DNA from 3 places in the Exiguobacterium sp. SH3S1 genome. Region 2 is predicted to be linked to each of the others. Evidence: riboswitches for the same ligand, from Rfam matches in the RefSeq annotation. Region 2 holds a riboswitch; each other region holds the start of a gene.

What was found. A riboswitch is a leader RNA that binds a small molecule or an ion and turns the genes downstream of it on or off. The one in region 2 is predicted to bind thiamine pyrophosphate.
Region 1: linked by a shared signal. The riboswitch ahead of EVJ26_RS04740 (thiaminase II/PqqC family protein) and the one ahead of thiT (energy-coupled thiamine transporter ThiT) in region 2 are both predicted to bind thiamine pyrophosphate.
Region 3: linked by a shared signal. The riboswitch ahead of EVJ26_RS14515 (energy coupling factor transporter S component ThiW) and the one ahead of thiT (energy-coupled thiamine transporter ThiT) in region 2 are both predicted to bind thiamine pyrophosphate.

What each region holds. Positions count from the first base shown of each region.
Region 1 is NZ_SJUW01000003.1:60,962-68,545, reverse strand. Features, by position in the region: gene EVJ26_RS04785 (GNAT family N-acetyltransferase) at 1-371, opposite strand, end outside; gene EVJ26_RS04780 (DUF4385 domain-containing protein) at 440-886, shown strand; gene EVJ26_RS04775 (GNAT family N-acetyltransferase) at 887-1,324, opposite strand; gene EVJ26_RS04770 (OsmC family protein) at 1,422-1,871, opposite strand; gene EVJ26_RS04765 (RNA-guided endonuclease InsQ/TnpB family protein) at 2,078-3,154, opposite strand; gene tnpA (IS200/IS605 family transposase) at 3,159-3,557, opposite strand; gene EVJ26_RS04755 (SDR family oxidoreductase) at 3,827-4,462, opposite strand; gene thiE (thiamine phosphate synthase) at 4,486-5,118, opposite strand; gene EVJ26_RS04745 (hypothetical protein) at 5,096-5,245, opposite strand; gene EVJ26_RS04740 (thiaminase II/PqqC family protein) at 5,282-5,524, opposite strand; TPP riboswitch at 5,605-5,709, opposite strand; gene pelG (exopolysaccharide Pel transporter PelG) at 5,771-7,219, opposite strand; gene pelF (GT4 family glycosyltransferase PelF) at 7,200-7,584, opposite strand, start outside.
Region 2 is NZ_SJUW01000001.1:203,486-211,069, forward strand. Features, by position in the region: gene recG (ATP-dependent DNA helicase RecG) at 1-222, opposite strand, end outside; gene sdaAA (L-serine ammonia-lyase, iron-sulfur-dependent, subunit alpha) at 209-1,096, opposite strand; gene sdaAB (L-serine ammonia-lyase, iron-sulfur-dependent subunit beta) at 1,109-1,771, opposite strand; gene EVJ26_RS01075 (DAK2 domain-containing protein) at 1,835-3,511, opposite strand; gene EVJ26_RS01080 (Asp23/Gls24 family envelope stress response protein) at 3,534-3,896, opposite strand; gene rpmB (50S ribosomal protein L28) at 4,149-4,337, shown strand; gene EVJ26_RS01090 (thiamine diphosphokinase) at 4,395-4,982, opposite strand; gene thiT (energy-coupled thiamine transporter ThiT) at 4,982-5,554, opposite strand; TPP riboswitch at 5,629-5,728, opposite strand; gene rpe (ribulose-phosphate 3-epimerase) at 5,748-6,404, opposite strand; gene rsgA (ribosome small subunit-dependent GTPase A) at 6,406-7,290, opposite strand; gene pknB (Stk1 family PASTA domain-containing Ser/Thr kinase) at 7,334-7,584, opposite strand, start outside.
Region 3 is NZ_SJUW01000003.1:19,883-27,466, forward strand. Features, by position in the region: gene EVJ26_RS04475 (LTA synthase family protein) at 1-1,260, opposite strand, end outside; gene tnpB (IS200/IS605 family element RNA-guided endonuclease TnpB) at 1,439-2,671, opposite strand; gene EVJ26_RS04485 (VOC family protein) at 2,860-3,258, opposite strand; gene EVJ26_RS14515 (energy coupling factor transporter S component ThiW) at 3,263-3,526, opposite strand; TPP riboswitch at 3,590-3,688, opposite strand; gene EVJ26_RS04495 (hypothetical protein) at 3,713-4,033, opposite strand; gene EVJ26_RS04500 (aminoglycoside phosphotransferase family protein) at 4,078-5,046, shown strand; gene EVJ26_RS04505 (hypothetical protein) at 5,047-5,793, opposite strand; gene EVJ26_RS04510 (ribonuclease FAU-1 family protein) at 6,003-6,542, shown strand; gene EVJ26_RS04515 (tetratricopeptide repeat protein) at 6,592-7,584, shown strand, end outside.

The DNA of each region.
Region 1 (7,584 bases), on a different contig from region 2:
AAACCAAGGTCGACAAATCCGTGACGAAGCAGCTCACGCACCGCTTCCGGGACGTAGCCTCTCCCCCAATGATCCGGACTGAGCACGTAGCCGATTTCACGCTGGTTGTCGTGTTGGATATCCGGGTCCGGGCGTCGGTCGTGCAAACCGATGCTGCCGATCAGTTCGCCGGTCGCTTTCAACGTGATCGCCCAGACGTCTTGATCTTGCTGGAACATACGGATGACGTCCCGCGTCTCGTCGACGGACTCGTGCGGGGCCCAGCCCGCCATCGGTCCGACCCACTTATTCTTCGCATAGCGATGCATCGCTTCGGCGTCATCGAGCTGAAACGCTCTGAGCCGTAGCCGTTCTGTGTCTAATAGAATCATGTCAGCTACTCCTTCGCTCGTTTCCCTCGCCTCCGTTCCGGGAACAACGGAACAGAGGAGGGATGACGATGCCGTTTGATTATGATCTTGATTTTGAGACGATCGATTTCCGAAAACACCCCGAGCTCTATCGCGTCGGACGCGGTGAACAAGGTGTGTTGCTCGTCGAACCTTACAAGAGTGAGATTTTGCCGCACTGGCGCTTTAAGACACCGGACATCGCCCGCCAATCTGCCGATGAGATCATGGAGCTGTTTGAAGCATATCGGGCAAACGATGATTTCGTCGGCATGGACATGGCGCGGAAATTCATCCAGATGGGCCATACCCGGGCCCGTCGTTACGCGAACTATAAAGGCGGCCGCAAGTATAAAGACGACGGCGCTATTCACGATCGCCAAATCGACGAAGAGAAAGCCGAATCGGCACGCATCTTTAAAGTGCAGTGGGACGAGATTCGGGCTGACGAGGACTACTTGAAACGTAAGAAGGCTCATCAGAAACAGTACGGTTGATCATTTGACCATGACAATAAAGCGGGTCGTCCCTTTTTCAAACGAAGCGACTTGTTGAAAGCCGAGCTGTCCATACAAATAGATGGCTCGTCGATTGAACACAGCCACGGTCAATCGGAGTGGTCTGCCTTCTCGCTCGGCTTCTCGCATCACTGTCTCGACGAACGCTCGACCACGTCCTTGTCCGGTCCGCGCCGGATGCATCCCGAGCCCGATATCAACGTACGTCCCGCTATAGTCATACGTCGCGTTCGGGACTTGGGCGTATGTGCCGAGGCAGAAAAAGCCATATAGCCCTTGATTATGGACCGCGCAATACGTCATCAGCTCGTTGATGCCTTCGGCCGAAGCTACTTGGTTATAAAAATCATATGGCGGCTCATACGTCCACGCTTGGATCGCATGGGCGTCTTTTTCTGTCATAGGACGAATTTCCATTTGCGCCTCCTGTCTCACGTCTTACTCCTGTTCGTGTCCTACACGAAAAATCCCTGTCGCTCCATACAAAAAAGGATGGGTTGCCCCCATCCTCTCGTTATTTACGGGTCCATGTCGCCGTGATGTCGACGTCGGCCGCATGCATCAAGTTATGGATCGGACACCGGGCCTCGACACCTTTTTGCAGCGCCTCAATCCGTTCATCCGACTCGGTCGTGTCAAGCACGATGTTGACGTGCACGTTCTCGAAATAAGTCCGGACCCCTTCGACGCCTTGGAAGCCGCGCGGGTCGAGCGTCCCTTCCGTCGCGAACGTCACACCTTCATAGTTAAAGTCCTGGTCTTGCGCGACATAGGCAATCGTGATCGTCGTACACGATGATAGCGCCCCGAGTAAATATTCGAGCGGATTCGGTCCGGCATCGGTCCCGCCGAGGCGTTCCGGCTCATCAACGATAAACGGTTCCAGGTCGCGCACGTGCACCGTCGTCTTCACGCTCGTCGCTTCGCCCTCGGCCCGCATCGTCACTAATGGTTTTTCTGACATCCCATCTCCTCCTTTGAAATCACATCTCTACTATCGTTCCCGTTATGTCGGACCGTTTGACACTCCCACGGCTAAAGCCGCAAGCTCACCCCTTCGGTATGAGTGGGATTCTGAAGTGCCCGTGCGGACGCAGTCCATTTCTGTTTTGTCCAAGCCTTCAGATGAGGGTGTGCCATCACCCCTCCTAAGACAGACCCTATAGGTTCTCAGGCTGGCCGACTGTCACCATCGACCACAGGTGCGTATCGGATGTTCATCGCACCGACTAGATCTCTGTGTTTTTTGAATCCACACGGACAGGCGTACGTCCGGTCTTTCGCTTTGCTTCGTTCGCCACAAGAAGGACAGGTTTGAGAGGTGTAGGCCGGATTGACATATTCGACCTTGATCCCTTCGAGCTTTGCCTTGTACTCGATGAACAATGCCAAGCGATAGAACGACCAGGTGTGCAGGTTCTTGTTGTGTTTACGGCTTGTTCTTGCCGTCTGTCGGATGTTCGCCAGTTTTTCTAGGCGGATGACAGAAATATGATTCTCTTTCGCGAAGCCGACGATCTCACGACTGACCTTGTGATCTTTGTCTTTCATCCAGCGCTGCTCTTTGTTGTTCAGTTTCTTGATCGCATTCAGTTTCTTCTTTTGACCGAGCTCTTTCCGTTTCGCACGGAACTTGCGTTTCATGTACTTGTTCTCGCGCCCGTTCCCGAAGAATCGCACCTTGTCACAACTTGTGGACGCGACGGCGGGGACTTTCAGGCCGAGGTCCACCCCGAGCACGTTGGTGCCCCCCTTCTCCGTCGTGGGGACCGTGACGGCGATCTGGGCGATCCACTTGTTCGATTTCTTCGTGATGCGGAGCGTCCCGAGCTTGTGCGCGAGGAGCGTGGCGTGGCGGTTGTCCGGTTCGACTATCTCGGCGCGGATCGCCGTCTTTTTGACCTTGCCGTCGATTATGATGGGGAAGGAGATCGACTCGAAGTCGAACGAGTAGTTCTGGTTGTTCCAGGTGCAGTACGGTTTCTTGAGGACAGGGACGACCTGGAAGCCCTTCTTCTTCGCCCTCCTGAACACGCTCTTCGCGTCCTGGATGGCCTGGTTCTTGACGGCGCTGGGCAGGTCGGAACTCACGTTTTTGCTCGTCAGTTTTAGGCTTTCTCGAGCCTGCACCATGTCCGAGACGAGCTGGTTTGTCGTGCGGATATAGGTGTCCATCATCCGCTCTAAGATCGACTGTTGCGCTTTTGTCGGATGAAGTTTGATGTTCACGGTCAATGCCTGTGACACGGTGTCACCCCCTTGTCTTTTGTTCCTCGACATAACGTTTGATGGTCTCACTGGAGACGTTTCCCGCCGTCGAGACGAAGAAAAATCTCGTCCAGAGGCTCGTGAGATGTGTGAGATGCGGAAACTCCTCCCTTAGCCGCTTCGACGAGACGCCTTTGATGCGCGCCATGATGTCAGACGGGCTGAGGGATGGCAACGCCGACAAGAATAGATGCGTGTGGTCCCGATCACACGCGATGGCGATGAGTCGAATGTCGAGCTCTTCGCAGACATCACGGACGATCTCTTTGAATCGTCGCTCGAACAAATCGTCATCAAATAGTTTTCGGCGATACCTCGGGCAGAACACGAAATGATAACGGATCATCGACACGGTGGTTTTGGTTCTTCTGTAGTTGTTCATACGTTTATGGTATCACTTTGTTTGTTTTAGTGATACATTTTCTTGGAATAAGATTCTGCTTGTAGATTTCTGAAGTTCCGACTAGCGGGACCCCGAAATCAAGCTCACGTTCATCCCACCACTAAAGGAGTGGGCTTTCTCGTTCGCAAATTCTGTAACGCGTCATCGCAAATCGCATAGTCGTTTTTCCTTGCTACTTGATTTGGTACATCGCTCGGTCACATCACCGCGAAAAAGCGAGCGGATTCGAATCCGCTCGCTCGCATGGTTTATATCGTTTCTTCGATTGCAGTGTCACCTTTGACCAAGTCGATGGCTTTGTTTGCCGCTTCTTGTCGACCGATGACATGGGCCAAGAACGCTGCGACATCCGCCCGCGGAATCTCACCCGTCGTCACGTTGTCGACGTTCACTTTGCCTGTACCGGCATCGTCTGTGAGCGCGCCTGGACGGACGATCGTATAATCGAGTCCACTCTGTTCGAGCAAACGGTCCGCATGATGTTTCGCCACGTAGTATGGCTTCATCGAATCAGGCCATGCCGAGCGGTCTTCCGCTTTCAAGGCACTGAGCATCACGAAGTGCTTGATGTTACCGTTCGCTTGGGCCGCCTCGACGCTTTTGGCTGCACCGTCTAGGTCGATAAGTAACGTTTTGTCGGCTCCCGTGCTGCCGCCCGAACCGGCCGCAAACACGACTGCGTCCATGCCGCTCATCGCTTGCTTCAACGTCTCGACATCACCTTCTAAGTCTCCGAGAACCGCCTGATAGCCGTTCGCTTTGAACTCGTCTAGCTGCTCTTGTTTCCGTACCATCGCGGTGACTTCGTGCTTCCCATCCTGCTTCAATCGTTCTACGAGTTGCTTTCCAATCTGTCCATTCGCTCCAATTACAAATACGTTCATCTGTCTTCCTCCTCAAATAAAATTCAGAGACAAGCGAAACGCCGTGTGGCCATGGCCACGTCCGGTGCAGAAGCAATGGCCGAGATGACAGCTACGCCGTCAGCCCCGTCACGCCGAATCGCTTCGACGTGTTCAGGCATGATTCCACCGATCCCCACGATTGGCAAATGCTGAAACCGGGCTCGCACTTGCCGAATGGGCACCGTTCCGTTCACTTCGGCCGCGTCTTGTTTCGACACAGTCGGATGAATCGGCCCAATTCCGACATAATCGGCATATCTCGAAGCCGTTGCGGCTTGCTCGAGCGAGTGGACCGAGACACCGAGACACTTCTTTGAACCGATTCGCCGACGAACGACTTCGGCTATCGCATCTTCTTGTCCGACATGAACTCCGTCCGCATCGAGTTTGATTGCCAGCTCGACGTCATCGTTGACGATGAACGGGACACGGTACTGTCGACAAAGTGGATGCAACGTTCGTGCCATCGCTTCTTTTTTATCCCCATACAGTGGCTCTTTACCTTTTTCGCGAAATTGAAAACATGTCACGCCGCATTGAAGCGCCGTTTCGACCGTCTGAACGAGGTCAAACGTATCTGCCGTGCCGCAGATGAAGTAGAGCTTTAATCGCTCAACGATAGGCGATGGATTCAATGGAAACCACCTCCTTCGGGTGCTTGTTGTACGCCCAATGATTTGTCAGTCCATGCCCGCTGCCGATCTGTAATCCGTGGGCGATGGCAATATGGATGAACTGTTTTTCCGTTAGTGCCGCTTCCATAACCGTCCGTCCGTTCGCGTGCTCCGCTGTTAGCGATCATGACCGGATCGAGCTGGCGTGCGTCAAAAAACGGCTCGCAAGTTCCATCTTCGGGGCAAGAGTCACCCCTTTAGCCTGAACTTTCGAAAATTGATTCAAGTAGTACGAGTCTTGCATCACGTAATGCCGAAACTTCGCCTCGTCGAGCGTCCCGTCTCCGAGCGCGCGGACGAACGGATGGTGGAAACTCGCCTCAAACAAGGCGTCGGCCTCTTGGCGGATATGTGCGGTAAACGTCATCGTATTCTCCTCCTTTGCATAAAAAAGACGCCGCCTCCCATAACGGAAGCGGCGTCGGCCATACACAAAGAGTGTGAGACAGGACGTTTCGCCCACTTCCCTCCGCTAGCGTGAACTAGATCAGGTTCAAAGGGTCTGGACCTCGTCCATCTCAGCCGCGTCAAGCGACTCCCCTAGTGGCAAACATTATGAAATTTGGTCATCTTCGACCACATCATATCAATCTTTTTGAAAAATGCAAACTCTTTAACGCGAGAAGCGACGGTTGAGCGCGGTCCCAAAATGCGAGAACCGTTCTGTCCCGAGCTTACGACGGTTCGAGGCCGCAAACACGTAATAATCGACCTTCCCCATAAAATAAATCAAGCGCAGTCCTGCGATAAAGAACGTGATCGTCGTGCTGACAGCAAAGCCGACCCCATACCAATCGATCCCGCGCGATAGTAACGACAACGTGAACAAGGCGTTCAGTATGAAGAACGAGAGGCTGACGAACAACGCCCCACGCCGGTCCTCAAAATACAGCAAGAGCAGCGTCAGTACGAGAATCATCGCGTTCGCGAACGCGGCGAGCGTCGTCATCCGGAAAATCTGGCCGACTTCTTCCGGGACACCGATCCACCCGACGAACACACCCGCCATCAGGATCGCGAACAAGGTGACAACACCTTGACTTCGCCCAAGTCGGATCAATTCATTTTTCAACACCGTCGTCATCGTCTGCTTCGCTTTCTCAATTTGGTGTAACGCCCCGCCATAATTGATCAAGCCGTAAAACGTTCGGTAGCGCTCGTAAAACCTTGTCTCGACAGCGACGACGAACAAGAGCTGGGTCGGGATGATCGTCAAGTACGACCAGAACACGGCCGTGTCATAATACGGATTGAACACGAACGAATCGGCAATCACCATGCGCCCTTCACCAAACCAGATGATGAAGTTGGTCACCCAGATCCCAAGCACGTATAACACACCGATGGCGAACAAGTCCGGATACTTATCAAAGTACCGGAAGTATGAAAATTCTCGCGTCGCATACCTGAGCGGGAACGTTCGGAGCATCGCGAAGAATAGCCCGAACAGCGTCACGACCATCCCAACGGTAAAGCCAAACAGAAGTTCGAGGCTCGATGGGTTGACCATGAGACGACTGATCAAATAGACGCTCGCGACTGAAATAACCCCGCCTAGCAAGAAGCTGTAAGCGACCGCTTGATAAAATTTGGCGGCGCTCAAGAACAAGAACATGACCCAGATAACGTTGATGGTCATGAATAAGACGAACAGGACGAGCTTATAGGCTAAACCGAGCGGTGAAATCAGCCAAAACACGCTATACATGACGACGGCAGCAAGAATCGTCACTTTTAACATGCCGGTGAAGACAGGAAAGATCTCATGGGCTTTCTTTTCATAAAATAAATCGGCCACGTATCGCGTGACGACGAGCTGCTGAAAACTAAATAGAATTTGCGAGAAAATGAACGCGTAAGACACGGATAGCATAAACAGCGTCCGTTCCTCGAGTGACAACATCGGCATCTGAAACGCCAACCATTGAATCGTACCGACAACGAGGATGACGATCAGCCAAGGGCCTGATGTGACGAGCCCGGAAAACGTGTACGCCTTCAGTCTTGAAGAGTAATAGTCTTCTTGAAACAACTTTTGTAACTTAAACCCGATGCCCGCCATACTGTTCCCTCCTCGCTTCATAGATGGCTTTATAGCGGTCGACGAACTGTTGCAATCGATAATACTGACGGACACGCTCGCGGCCGTTTTTACCGAAGCGCATCCGTTCGCGCGGATAATCCATCATCCATTCGACTTTGTCAGCGATGGCTTCCGGATGGACCGGAGGAACGATGAAGCCGGCCGGACCGAACGGATCGTCAGCGCGTCCGTAAAGTAGTTCCGAACAAGCCCCGACATCGGTCGCCACCCAAGGGATGCCAGCCGCCATCCCTTCTAAAATGGCGAGCGGCTGCCCTTCCGATATGCTCGTCAACAACAACAAATCAAATTTCGGCAACCAGTCTTGCACGTTCACTTTCCCG
Region 2 (7,584 bases):
TTTACTATAATAGCGGACGAGCGGTTCCGCTTGAACGGTCCCACTCCATTTGACCAGGTCCCCGTGGACTGCCGTCGTCACGGTGCCGCTGTTATAATTTTCATAACGAAACGGGACGTGCTCTAGCACGTCCTCGATTCGTTCGAGACCCATCGTCTCTAGTTTTTTGGCCATCTCTGGCCCGACCCCTCGGAGCGTCGTCAACGCGTCACTGTTTGGCATTTTCTTTCTCTCCAAAAATATTGCGTTCGATCCGACGTGCTGTCGGTGTATTGGCGAGTCCGCCCCGTGCCGTCTCTTTCAAGGCGGTCGGCATCATTTGACCGATCTCGTACATCGCTGAGATGACTTCATCGCACGGGATGCGGGACGTGATGCCCGCGAGCGCCATATCAGCCGCGACGACCGCGTTCGCCCCACCCATGGCGTTCCGTTTGACGCAAGGTACTTCGACAAGACCCGCTACCGGATCGCAGACGAGCCCGAGCATGTTTTTCAAGGCGATCGCAAACGCCGTCGCCGACTGTTCCGGCGTCCCGCCGGCCGCTTCGACGATGGCTGCTGCAGCCATACCGGTCGCGGAACCGACTTCGGCCTGACAGCCTCCGGCCGCACCCGAAATCGAGGCGTTGTTCGCGACGACGAATCCGAACGCGCCCGAGGTGAATAAATACCGAATCATCGCATCGCGGTCCATCTCGAGACGGTCCTTGACCGCAAATAGCGTCCCCGGTACGACCCCGGCGCTCCCCGCCGTCGGTGTCGCGCAAATCCGTCCCATCGCCGCATTCACTTCGTTCGTGCCAATCGCTTTGGCGACGGCATCTAAAATCAAGTCACCGGCAAGTGATTTGCCCGATCGGACATAGTCTTGCATGAGCACGGCGTCATTCCCAGTCAGCCCCGTCACAGACGTCACGCCTTGCATCGCCCGCTCGACCGCTTCTTCCATCACTTCAAGGTTACGTTCCATCATCGCCATGACCTCTTCTCGTGTCGAGCGTCTGACGTGGACTTCTTGCTCGATCATCACTTCAGAGATCGGGATGTCTCGTTCCGTTGCCGTCCGTACTAATTCTTCTACTGATTTAAACATAGTCGTTTCTCCTTATTCCCCAAAGATGGCTACCCGTTCGATTTGAGGTAACCGTTCCAGTTCCGCTAATACATCTTTTGGCATCGGTTCATCCATTTCAATCGCCATCAAGGCTTGCTTGCCTTTTTCATGACGGCTCACTTCCATATGCCCGATGTTCAGTTCGTGCTTGGCGAGTATGCCCGTCACGGCCGCGATCGCCCCGAAGCGATCGTGATGCAAGACGACAAGTGCCGGTCCACCGCCGGAAAGCTTGAGCGGGAATCCGTTCAATTCGGTGATTTCAATCGTGCCACCGCCAATCGAGATCCCAACGATCTCAAACGTCCCCTCCGCGTCCTCGAGATGAACCCGGGCCGTGTTCGGATGATCCGTGAGCGCGTCGCTCGTCTCAAAGACGACTTCGATCCCCCGCTCTTTCGCGATGTCGAGCGCTTGCGGGATGCGCAGATCGAACGTATCGAACCCCATGATGCCTCCGACGATGGCGACGTCCGTCCCATGACCTCGATACGTGTCGGCGAACGACCCGTAAAACGTGATCCGCGCGAGGTCCGGCGTTCGGCCGAACAGTTTGCCGGCCATAAGACCGATGCGTGCGGCTCCGGCCGTATGCGAACTCGATGGTCCGACCATGACCGGCCCGATAATATCAAACACACTGCGATATTTCATCGCATTTCCCCCTTTCAAAAAAACCCTACCTTCATTATACAGAAGGCAGGGCTGAGATACAGCTTATTCCACACTAAAAATGTAGGAGTAGAGCGGTTGTTTACCGTCGTGAACTTCGATTTCAATCTCATCGTTCTTCGATTCGATGTAAGCCGAGAGTGTTGCGACATCTTCCGCCGACGAACCTTCGCCCGTCAAGATCGTGACAATCTCATCATCCGCGTCCACAAGTGCATCTACGAGCGCTTTTGCCGCTTCTAGACTCGATTTTGATGATGCGACGATTTTCTTCTCAGCAATCGCCATATGATCATCTTTACGAATCTCGACACCGTCGATACTCGTGTCACGGACAGCGTATGTCACTTGTCCTGACTTGACCGTAGTTGCGGCCGTCTTCATGACCGACTCGTTCGTCTCGACATCCGCTTCAGGATTGAACGCGATGGCAGCCGCTAGTCCTTGTGGTACCGTCTTCGTCGGAATGACCGAGACGCCGCAAGGTGCGACCGATGCCGCTTGCTCAGCGGCCATGATGATGTTCGAGTTGTTCGGGAAGATGAAGACGTGCTCGGCGTTCGCCGCTTCAATCGCTTTGACGATGTCTTCCGTCGACGGGTTCATCGTCTGCCCGCCTTCGATGACATGTGCGGCACCGAGCGAACGGAACAGTTCACTGACACCTTCACCCATGGCGACGGTGACGATCGCGTAAGGCACTTTCGCTTTGACGGCAGTCGCTTGAACGCCGTGCTGGTTGGCACCGTGCTCTTCTTCAAGAATCGTCGAATGCTGTTGACGCATGTTCTCGATCTTGACTGCGACAAGCTCACCAAAACGTTGTCCTTTCGTGATGACGTCGCCCGGCGTCTCGACGTGAACGTGGACTTTGAGCAACTCTTCGTCGGCGACGACAAGGAGAGAGTCTCCGAGTTCAGACAGCTCGTTACGGAACACGTCCTCATCGAACGGAGTCTGTTTCAACTTTTCGTCTTGGAAACGGACCATGATCTCCGTGCAATATCCAAATTCGATATCTTCCGTCGACATGAAACCTTGCGCAGCATGGTGTTCTGCCTCAACGAGGGCATCCATGACCGGTGCGTGCGGCTTCTCGAGCTCTTTCCCTTCAAGGCTCGCGAGGAACCCTTCATAGATGACGAGGAGACCTTGACCGCCTGAGTCGACGACACCGACTTCTTTTAAGACCGGCAACAAATCAGGTGTCCGTTCGAGCGAAGCTTTCGCTTCCGTGATCACTTGCTCCATGAACTCATTGAAGTCGCTCGTCGACTCAGAGGCACGGAGCGCTTCGTCGGCCGCTTCACGAGCAACCGTCAAAATCGTTCCTTCAACCGGTTTCATAACCGCCTTGTATGCCGTGTCGACGCCACGTTTGAGTGCCTCGGCAAAGTCGAGTGTCGATAATTCTGTCTTTCCTTCGATTGATTTACCGAAACCACGGAATAATTGGCTTAAAATAACACCCGAATTCCCACGGGCCCCCATAAGTAGACCGCGGGCAAACTTTGATGACACGTCAGCGATATTCGCCGTGTTGAGTGCGGCCACTTCCTTCGCACCTGAAGTCATCGTCAAATTCATGTTCGTTCCCGTGTCGCCGTCTGGGACCGGGAAGACGTTAAGCGAATCCACGTAATCTGCATTTTGGCTCAAGTTGGCTGCACCGTTTGCGACCATCTGCGCAAACACCAATCCATCTAAACGTTTTAACCCCACACCAAATCCTCCTTCGTTCTCGTCAGTCATTCGTCAGACGAACGCCTTGTACGAATATATTTACCGACGAAACGTTTAATCCTAAAGTTTCACCGAGCGTGTATTTTACACGACTTTGCACGTTGTACGCGACTTCCGACACTTTCGTCCCGTAGCTCACGATGATGTGCATATCGATATGTACGTCTTCTCCATCTTGACGTACGACAACGCCACGCGCATAGTTCTCACGTTTGAGCAGTTCTGCGATCCCGTCTTTCAGTTGAGCTTGTGACGCCATTCCTACGACGCCGAAACATTCCATCGCCGCACCGCCCGCGAGTGTCGCGACCACGTCGTTCGTGATATCAATATTGCCATATGTTGTCTTCATTTCAATTGCCATATGGAGTAGCCTCCTTTATTCGGAATGATTCCTACAGTATATTCTACAATAAGTACCTAGTTATTAAAAGGACATGCCCCTAAACTCGGTCAATTGTAACCGCAACCCTCATTCATTATTAAAATCCTCATCCGTAATGTCAAGTTTTTTTCTTGTCATCCGGTTATTTTCTAGTTGCATCGTGAAAAAACCCATGCTAATATAAACGAGTGTCTATTAGGACGAACCCACATAAAAAAGGAGGGGAAACGCATGGCACGTAAATGCTACGTAACAGGTAAGTCACCTAAGTCAGGTAACAACCGTTCGCACGCACTCAACAAGACAAAACGTACTTGGGGTGTAAACGTACAAAAAGTTCGCATTCTCGTTGACGGTAAACCTAAACGAGTTTGGGTTTCAGCTCGCGCTCTTAAATCAGGTCTCGTTGAACGCGTATAATTACCATACACGAACGAAATAAATCCCAGCGGCATGCGCCGATGGGATTTTTTTTGTTTATTTCTTTATATACATAATCAAGACGTTGCCGCTATGAACGAGCAAGTCCGCCTCTTCCGCCGACCACTCGTTTGAGATCGTCAGCGCCTCATGGCTGACGACGTCATGGTTCTCGAGCGGGTACTTGACGCCACGAATCGAGACCGAGGCCCGTTTCCAAGGTACGAGCGACAAGTAATGGTCAGGACGACGCGGGAGACGATAGTCCCCTTTTCCGACGAGGCGGACTTCTTGCCCGTCTGCGAACAACCGCATCTCGGGGTACGCCTCGAGCAGACCGACGTTGCTGAGCGTCATATCGAGTCTGCCTCCGAGTGCACCGTACACGTCGATCACGTCCGCCCCTTTCCCTCGTGCCGCCTCGAGAGCGATCTCAAGGTCGGTCACGTCTTTTTCAGACGGATAACGGACAGCTTCCTCCGGCACGGTGCCTGTGAACGAATCAAAGTCACCGACGAGCAGGTCCGGCTTCATCCCACGGTCGAGCAGCGTATGATAGCCGCCGTCGACGCCGATGACGTAATCGGCGTTCCGAGGAAGCTCAGGGACCGCTTCCGGGCTCGCAGCCACAATCAAGACGCGCATTATCTGATGTCCCGTGTCGCGAGCGTCGCGAAGCGCGGCGCCGACGTGAACAAGATCACGATCACGACCGCCGAGACGAGGAACGACGGCAACATATACGTCAAGTTATAGCCGAGCGAGTACAAGACGACCGGTCCTTCCGCATACTCGGCGAAGAAGACGATGCCGGAGACGACGTGCGCAACATATCGGAGCGCCGAGCCGATCAACGCCCCGAGAATCAAATAGAACGTGAGCGTTTTCTTGGCGCCGTCTTTTGCCGACTGTTTGACTTGACCGGCGAAGATACCGGCGACTCCGACGAGGCCGTAGGCGACCGTGTAGTCGAGTAAAAACTGGACCGGTGTGAAGATATAGGCCCCAAATAACAGTTGTAGCGTCCCGACAAGCGCGCCTGTCGCGAGTCCGCCTCTCAATCCATGCCGATACGCCATCACGAGAATCGGCAGCATCGCCAGGCTGACTGCTCCGCCTTGCGGCAACCGATATGGGATGAGCATGTCAAAGATCAGTCCGAGCGAGGCGAACAGCGAGATTTCAATGAGCGCCTGTAGTTTTAAACGTTGTTTCATCTTATTCCCTCCTTGATATGAGTGAACGACAAAAAGCAGCATGACGTAAACGCCATGCTGCTATCGTGTAGCAACGTGCATTTTCGCCACATCCCTACGTCCGTGTGAACGGAACAGGTTCAAAGGGTTAGCTCATGCCTCTCAGCCACAGATGTGACACCCCTTGCGACAATATTTGTTGTTCTACAGACGATTATACACGAGACGCGTTGCGAATGCTATCGATTGCGTCTTTATAGCTCGGTTCGTTATAGATGGCCGAACCGGCAACGAGGACGTCAGCACCTGCGTCGATACAAAGTTTTGCCGTCGCAGGATTTACCCCGCCATCGATCTCGATTTCGAAGTCGAGACGACGCGCTTGGCGCATCTCGCTGAGCGCCGCGATCTTCGGGACGACCGCTTCGATGAACGCTTGGCCGCCAAAGCCAGGGTTCACGGTCATGAGCAACACCATATCGACATCACCGAGCACGTGCTCGATTGACGACAACGGTGTATGTGGGTTCAAGACGACACCACACTTAGCGCCGGCTCCTTTGATTTGTTGCAATACGCGATGCAAATGGTTTGTCGCCTCGACATGGACCGTGACGATATCGGCGCCTGCTTGAACGAAGTCCTCGACGAACCGTTCCGGCTGGTCGATCATCAAATGGACGTCTAATACCATGTCCGACTTGTCACGCAAACTTTTGAGTACCGGCAGTCCAATCGAGATGTTCGGCACGAACTGACCGTCCATGACGTCAAAATGAATGTAATCGGCCCCTGCTTCTTGGACCGCTTTGACCTCTGCCTCAAGGTTGGCAAAATCGGCCGACAGGATCGATGGTGCGATTTTAATCATGTTAGTACCTCCGTTGTCTATCTTTTAATTCCTCCATAAACGTAACATAGTTCGCATAGCGGGTGGAAGCGATTTCTCCGGCCTCGACCGCCGCTTTGACGGCACAACCTGGCTCGTTCAAATGGGCGCAACCACGGAATTTACAGTCATCGTGCCGCAAGACGAATTCAGGGAAACACCAACGCATCTCCTCGACTTCAAGTTCTTCCGGGAACTCAAGACTCGAGAATCCAGGTGTATCGGCGACGAACCCGTCCGCGAGTGTGATGAGCGTGACGTGACGCGTCGTATGCTTCCCGCGGCCAAGCGCTTTCGAAATCTTACCAGTCGCGAGTTCAAGCTCCGGTGCGACCGCGTTCAGCAACGAACTCTTCCCGACGCCGGTCTGTCCGGCGAATACGCTCGTCTTGTCTTTGAACGCACTGCGGATGAGCTCGATCCCAGCTCCGTCTTCGGTCGACGTCTCAATGACTTGATAGCCGATCGAACGGTATAGCGCTGCCGCCGCACTAATTTTTTCCTTTTCAGCTTCTAGCAACAAGTCCATCTTCGTCAACACGATGATCGGGTGAACTTGCTTCGATTCGATCAAAATGAGAAAGCGGTCAAGCAAATGAAACGAGAACGCCGGCTCTTTCACGGAAAAGAGCAGAAACGCCTGATCGATGTTGGCGATCGGCGGACGGACGAGATGGTTCGACCGCTCATCGACAGCCATGATGTAGCCGGTCCCGTCCCCTTGGTCTTGAATATCGACGTCGTCCCCGACGACGGGCGAAATGTTTCGGTTCCGGAAGTTTCCCCGGGCGCGACATCTGATTTCAACTTTCGTTTCGGTCATGACATCATAAAATCCACCTTGCAAGCGAATAATCGTTCCTTTCATCCTGTTTCCTCCTTAGAAAAGAGGTGACGCGCACGCCACCTCTTCATTGTGAATCTTTTGCTTGGGCGTATGTCACCGTATCGGTCCGAACGACTTCTCCCTCGACTTCAATCGTCGCGGTACCGACTTCGTCCGGAGCAATGACGAGCGTATAGGAATACGTCGTCGTTTCTGTGATCATATCACGCAACACTTCGATCTCACCACGGGCATCGACGGTACGGATGACGACTTCGACCGGCTCCGCCTCTTCACCTTCTGCCGGCGGTTCGATTTCGACGTCCACTTCTCGCT
Region 3 (7,584 bases), on a different contig from region 2:
TGTTATTCGCGTTTTGTTTTGGAGAGTGCGTCTTTCTCGATGATCGCCATAAAAGACGACTAACGAATTATTCCACGTCCCGTTCGCCTTCAATTGATCGACCATCAACCCGACGGCCGCGTCGACGTAATGGACGGTATGGTAATAGTTTTGAAGCAGCGGATCGTCATATCCGGTCAAGTCCAAACGCTTCTCTTCTTCCGGAATGTCGTACGGCGTATGGCTCGTCAAAGCGACCATGAACGCATAAAACGGTTCCGCTAACGTGTCCATCGCTTCGACGGAAGTGGTCAAGAAGTCTTTGTCGTTAAGTGCCATGCCGATCACGTCCTGAGCGGGATAATCGTCTTTGCTGAAAAAATGATTGAAGCCGATATTGTCATAGACGTTGTCGCGGTTCCAAAACGTTTTGTCGAACGCATGCATCGCGGCCGTATCATAGCCGGCTTGGCGCAAACGTTCAGGTAAGGCGTCAAACGTATGGTCACCGTACTGAGTGTACACCGAACCGGATTTGACCGGGTAGAGCGAGGTGTTGACCGTGAATTCCGCATCCGACGTCCGGCCTTCGTGCGTCTGATGATAGAAGTTCGGGAAGTACAGCATCTCGTCACGAAGCGCGTTCAAGTTCGGCGTCAGTTCCTGTCCGTTGATCGTCTGTCCGATCACCGACGTCTGGAACGACTCGAGCTGCAGCATGATGACGTTCGTATCCGCCGTTGTCTTGACGTCAGTTGGAGTCGAGGTACCGAGCCGCGTCTCTTCTTGTCCGGTTAAGTCGCCTCCGAAGCCGAGTTGGTCGCCGATGCCACGGAACAAGTCGAGGCCGTGATACCCCCAAAAGCCGTACTCGTAATATTCACGCATGTTTGAAATCGGTGCTTGCTCGTCATCATTCGGCTGACTGACGGTTAACGGAACGACGAAGGCGGTCAAGCCGATGACAAAACCGGCAGCGGCGATCCGGCGGTTTTTTCCTGTGACTTGCGCAGGTCTTTTTCTCATATAGACGAGGACAGCGGTATAAAGCACCAAGTCCGCGAACAATAGAAAGTCGGTCGGTTGAATCAACGTCAGGAAGCCGCCGCCGACGTCGCCCATCTGACCAACGTCTGACAAAAGCGCGACCGACAACAGATTGCCGAAATAGCGATAATACCAGACGTCGGAGATGAGGAGTGTACTGTGTAGAAACAGCGAGGCGAATAAAATCCAGCGCCGTGTTTTCGTCTTCACGAGCAACGCCCAGCTCGTCATCATGAGAATCATCCCGATGTTGACGAGTAAAAAATGAACGTTGAACGCGCTCGCGGTCAAGACGCTGAATAAAAATAGTTTGGCAAGTGATAGTGACAGATAACTCCAATAATCAAGATGTTTCTTGAACTACCCCCACCTACGCTGCGCTTAGAGGTGAGGGATTCCTGGGTCATCCGGTCTAACGACCGAAACCTGACCAGGCTAACCCCGTCGTCCCGACGGTTGAAGAGGCCAGGATGCGTTCGGCCTCTCGTTTGAGGTTCAGTCCTGCGTTGACATCGCGGTCGTGGTGGGCGCCGCAGTTCGGGCACGTCCACTTACGCAAGCCGAGATGTTTCACGTCTTTGTGTTGATGGCCGCAACCTGAGCAGAGCTGGCTCGAGGCGAAGCTCCTGCTGACTTTCACGACCTGTTTGCCGTACCAGTCGGCCTTGTATTCGAGCATGCGGAAGAACGCCGACCAACTGACGTCGGCGATGGCCTTGCTCAATTGGCGGTTCTGCTGCATGTCCTTCACCTGCAGCGTCTCGATCCCGATGACGTCGTGGTTTTTGACGATCTCGGTCGACACCTTGTGCAGGAAGTCTTCTCGCTTGTTGGCGATCTTCTCGTGGATGCGCGCGACCTTGCGCTTCTGCTTCTGGTAGTTCTTCGCCTCGGACAGCTTCACCTTCTTACTCATGGCGATGAGCCGACGGCGTGACAGCTTGCGCTGCTCGCGAGCAAGTTTTTTCTCGAGCGACTTGAAGTGGCGGTCGTTCGGGTACACCGTCCGGTCCGACAAGATTGCGAAGTGCTTCAGACCGACGTCGACGCCGACCGAGGAGCCGGTTTGAGGAAGCGGCCCGATGTCCTGCTCGACCTTCAGGGAGACGAAGTACTTGCCCGTCGCGTTCCGGCGGATCGTGGCGCTGAGGATCCGGCCCTCGACCCGTCTCGAGTTGGCGAACCGGACCCACTTCAGCTTCGGCAGTTTGAGCCGTTCCCCGACGATCGACATCTCGGGGTTTTGCGACCTGCCCTGGATGTTCGTCGTGTACGACTGGACCGGGTTCCGTTTCGACTTGAAGCGCGGGTGCCCGTTCTGTTTCGTGAAGAGCCGCTCGTAGCCGTCGGCCAGGTGCTTCAACGACCACTGCAGGGCCGTGCTGTCCACCTCCTTCAGCCACGAGAGCTCCTCTTTCATGGATGGGAGCGCGTCGGAGCACGCGCCATAGGACAGTCCCGCACCGCTCGCCTGGTACGTCTCGTCCCACTTCGCCAGGAAATGGTTGAAGACGAAGCGGGCGCAGCCGAGCGTCTTGGCGATCAGGACCTCCTGTTCCTTGGTCGGGTAGATGCGGAATTTATAGCCCTTGTGTGTCGACACGCCGTTCACCTCCTCTAGGTATTTATACCCAGAAAAGGTCATGGCGATTCATCACCCACTTTCGCTAGGGCTTCGCCCCGATCGCTTAGAAGTGGGCGTATTCTCGCCTATTTTTGATAAATAGCCTCCAAACGGTACGTACACGCTGTATTTCTTTTTATGTACCTGTTCGCAGACAGCGGGAAACATGGAGGTGTGCGATGCGGACGAAAAAAAGCGAGGCGAGCGCCTCACTTAATCAAAAACGTGTCCCGAAGCTCGATAATCGTGCCTTCTGGGGCTTGTAGTTTGCTCAGGTGGCCATCGACGACGAAGTAGATATTCCCGCCGTGTTTCGGCAAGAACGTGACACCGAGCGCCTCGAGCCGACCGACTTCCGCTTCAAGGTCATCGACGTACAAGGCGAAGTGAACGGGTCCGGCCGCATGTTTCGAATACGGCGATAACGTCTCGTCGGTCTTCGCCGTCTGGAGTTCGATATAGAAGTCGCCGAGCTTGAGCCAACTGTTGAACGCCCGGGTATGGAAGTTGGGTGACTCTTGGACGAGCTCAAAACCGAGCGCTTCATAAAATTGCTTCGACGCCGCGTAGTCGGGCGTTTGGATACAGAGATGGTGGATTTGTTTCATCGTGTCACTCCTTTGCTTTCATTTTAGCGAATAGGAGCCTGAAGCGGAACTTTTCTTGAACGAAGACGTATACGACACCGAGGAGGGATCCGGTCACGAACGCGACGAGGACGGCACCAATCGGACCGACGGTGACGGCGGCGATGACGTTCACCATATGTTGCACCGGATAGGCCCTGGCGACACCGGTCGGGATGGAGATGAATAGGGAGCCGATGATGGCGATGGCGATGAGCATCGCCATCCAAGTGAGTTGTTGAATACGCATGAAGTGTCTCCTTTCAAAATGAAAACGCCACTTCTCCAAGTGGAAAAGTGGCGTGGACAGACAGACGTATCCAAGCCACTTCCCTACGCTGGTATGAGCCAGATCAGGTTCGAAGGGTCCGGCAGTTGCCGTCTCAGCCCGAAGGCTCCCCTAGTGGTCGTTTATTGGTTTGAGTATAGCATAACGTTATTTTGTTGCCTCAATTTTTCGCGGTCGGAAGATGAAATAAATGATACCGCTATACAGGGCGTATAAAAACAGGGAAAACACGAGATTGATGAGCCACGGGAGTGTACCCATAAATACGGTGACCGAGGCGTTACGGAACCAGCCGAGTGAAAGACATAGTCCGACAAAGCTGAGCACGATCGTCGTCCAAAAGCTGATATCTGGACGCCTCGACACGCGGCGAACGACTAGACCGATTATGAAGCTGAAGACAGCCGTCGTACCTAAATACATATAGAGTAACGCATCAACCGGGTATGAATAATAGACAACGTCCATATTATTTCCTCCTAAACGAAGTGTGGTGAAAGGAAGTGAGGTCAGTGAGGGGTGCGATCCCATGGCGTGACGAGTCTTACCGTGAACAGTTCGAGCACTGGCTCGATGGTCACGTGCCAGGCGTGACGTGGCGGGTTGTGAAAGATACCGATTTGACATACTTGATGTATGGAGAGTACGGAGCAGACCGTTACTACGCCAAGGCGGTGACGCCAATTAGTGATGGCGAGGCTGAACTGTCGATGCATCTAGCCGAACGGCATCCGGGACTCGTCCCGGAGGTCATCGCCATTGACGCGACACACAACTGGCTATTTATGCGGGACATCGGCGGGGATGCACTTCGCGAATACCCTAAGCACAGTCGGTACGAAGCGGCTGTGCGTCAATATGCGAAACTACAGAGAAAAGAAGCGAATTACATGGATACTCTTTTGGCCTACGGCATCCCGGACCGGCGTCCGGCTCGTCTAAAAGAAGAGATACGGACGTATTTACCCGAGTTATGTACGGGGTTAGATCGAGATAGGGCAGAGGCGGTGCTGGCGCTCCAAGACGAACTCCTCACCATGTGCGACGAGCTCGCGACTGGGCTGCCGATGAGTCTCGAGCACGGCGACTTACATGGCGGCAACATCTTTTGGCGCGAACAGACGGATGACTTATGTATTCTCGATTGGGGCGATGCGACCGTCACCCATCCGTTCTTCAGCGTCCGTGTGTTTTGGAACGCGCTCTACGACTTGTTGCCAGAAGACGATGAAGTCGCATGGTATGAACAGATTCAGAAGATGCGTACCGTCTACTTGGCTGAGTGGGAAGGTGTAGCGCCTCGGGACATGCTATGGCGCCATTTGTTGATCGCTGAAGAGCTCGGTTGCGTGTATCGGGCGCTGTCGTGGCATGTATATGTGACCAACTATCGGTATGATCCGTCCGAGTCAGCCGATAAACCGGCCCAATGGCTTAACTTGTTCCTCGAGTATCGGGACTTGAAACGTCGCGGTACGTGATCACTCGTTCTTCTCGAGCAGGTTTTCATAATCCGTCTCGTTCCAAAACAGCTGGGCGATCGACTCCGGTGCTTTCAAAATCTCACCGTCTTGGTCGTAGACGATAGCGTAGCCGTTTTCGATCTCAAAGACGATCAAGTCGGCCGTCACTTCCTTGACGCCGTTCCCGGCAATGATGACGTTCTCGATTGGGTCGCGTGCGACTTGAACTCCCCATTCGTCGAGCTCGACGATGAGCGCTGACGTGTAGGCATGGCGGTCGTAAATCGATTGAAACTCGTCTTGCGTCAATGTGACGTCGGTCGGCGGGGCACTCGTCCCGTATTTGCGCTTCGCAATCTCCTCAACGAATTGCGTGAACGACTCTTCTTGCCAAAAGAGCGGTGCGACCGACTCGGGACCGTTGGCAATCTCACCGTCTTCATTCTCATAGACGGTCGCGTACGTACCGTCGTCGAGCTTGAACGGATAAATATCGGCGTATGTATGATGGATCCCGTCCCCGGCGATGACGACGCGTTCGAACGTCTCCCGGAACGGTGTTAGCCCTTGGGTTTCGAGCGCTGCTAACAAGTCTTGGGCAGTCTCGTGTTGGTCAAAGACGTCTTTGAAATCTTCTCGTGTCCATTCGATCGTCGCTTCTTCATCTTGTTCGTTCATATCAGGAGAGACGATTGGTTTCTCGGCTTGATCGGTACAGCCTGTCAGCAAGAACGCGCTTAAGCCAAGTAGTCCTAACCGTTTCATAAAACAACCCCCTAGTAAGTTACATTATTTCCCTATTTTACATTAGCGTAGCATGTATGAAATGGGATGAGAACCTGGATACTTTCTCATCTAGGGCAAATGGAATCGCTACCTTGTCTGGTTCAATCAATACAACCTGTACGATTGAACAGGGGAATGTCGACTTTTGGCGAACACATTTAGGAAACTGATCTAAAGGAGAGAGAGAGATGCCAAAACGAAAATTTGCCAATCGTCGTGATTGGGAACGCATATTAAAAAATCGATACGCGCAAATGGAGGTGCGGGACGACCGCTTCTCGGGCACCGTCGCCCTCTTCCAAATTGACGCCGTCCGAGCCCCGCAATATAAGATGCATAACGGCGAGGAGTTCATCGTCGCCGACGCAGGTTACGCGTGGCTCCAGTACTTCTCAGAACATGAACCGTTCGGGGTGACCGTCATGTTCGACGACCGGGGCAACATCGTCCAATGGTACATCGATATCGTTGAAGGGATCGGGTATGAGGATGGGATTCCGTACATGGATGACCTCCTGCTCGACATCCTTATCTTCCCGAACGGTGACGTCGTCCGTAAAGACGAGGATGAGTTCGAAGCGGCAGCCAAGTCAGGTGAGCTCACGCCGGAGATGGTCGACCGTGGCTGGCGTGATTTCAAGGCGACGCTCGATCGGATCGAACGCCGCGACTTCGTCTATTTTGATTTAGCGAACGAGCATTACGAGCAGTTGAAGCAAAAGCTTTGAGTCTTCCCGTACTGCTTTTGGTACAGTGAAAGAACAGGGGGGAAGATAGATGAAACAAATTGATCTCGAGAAGTGGCCGCGTAAAAAGCATTATGAGTTTTTCAAGGCGTTTGACGCCCCGCATTTCAACGTGACGGCGAACGTCGACGTGACGAAGCTACATACGTTCGCGAAGACGCGCGGACAGTCATTTTTCAAGCTGTTCTTATACGGCGTGGTGAAGACGGCGAACGCCATCCCGGAACTTAGGTACCGGATGCGCGGTGACGTGGTCGTCGAGCATGATGTCGTCCATCCATCGTTCACTGTCATGATGGACGATGACGTCTTCAATTTTTGTACGGCGACGTATAAAGACGCGTTTCCCGACTTCATGGAGGAAGTGGCCGTGCGGATGAGCGGGGCGAAACGAGAAGTCGTCGTCGGAGATGACGAGCCGGACAGCCTGCTCTATATTACGAGCGTACCTTGGCTCACGTTCACGAGCATCAGTCACCCGACGAATGACCAACAGCACGATAGCGTTCCGCGGATCGCCTGGGGCAAATTCACGAAAGTTGGCGACCGGATGATGATGCCGCTCTCGGTTCAAGCGCACCACGCGCTCGTCGACGGCGTCCATGTCGGGAAATATTATGAGAAACTGCAGGCGTGGCTCGATGATTTGAGCGACCTTCACGTCAAACAGCCTGAAGAGGTCGGACTCGACGAGGCGATCCGCCTGCGCGAGAACGGAGAGCTCGAGCGGGCGAAGCAGCTGTTGCTCATGCTGTTGCGTCAAGATGAGAAGAATCCACGACTCCACGCGCAATGTGCCTGGTGTTATGACTCGCTCGGCGAAGAGCGTCAAGCCGTCCCGCACTATGAGCGGGCCATCCGACTCGGTCTGAGCGGTCAAGAGCTCAGTGAGACGTATATCGGGCTCGGCAGCACGTACCGTGCGCTCGGTCGTTACGAGGATGCCGAGGAGCTGTTTGCTAAGGCGATCGAACAGTTCCCTGACATCGCTGCCTTGAAAGTGTTCCAAGCGATGACGCGTTAC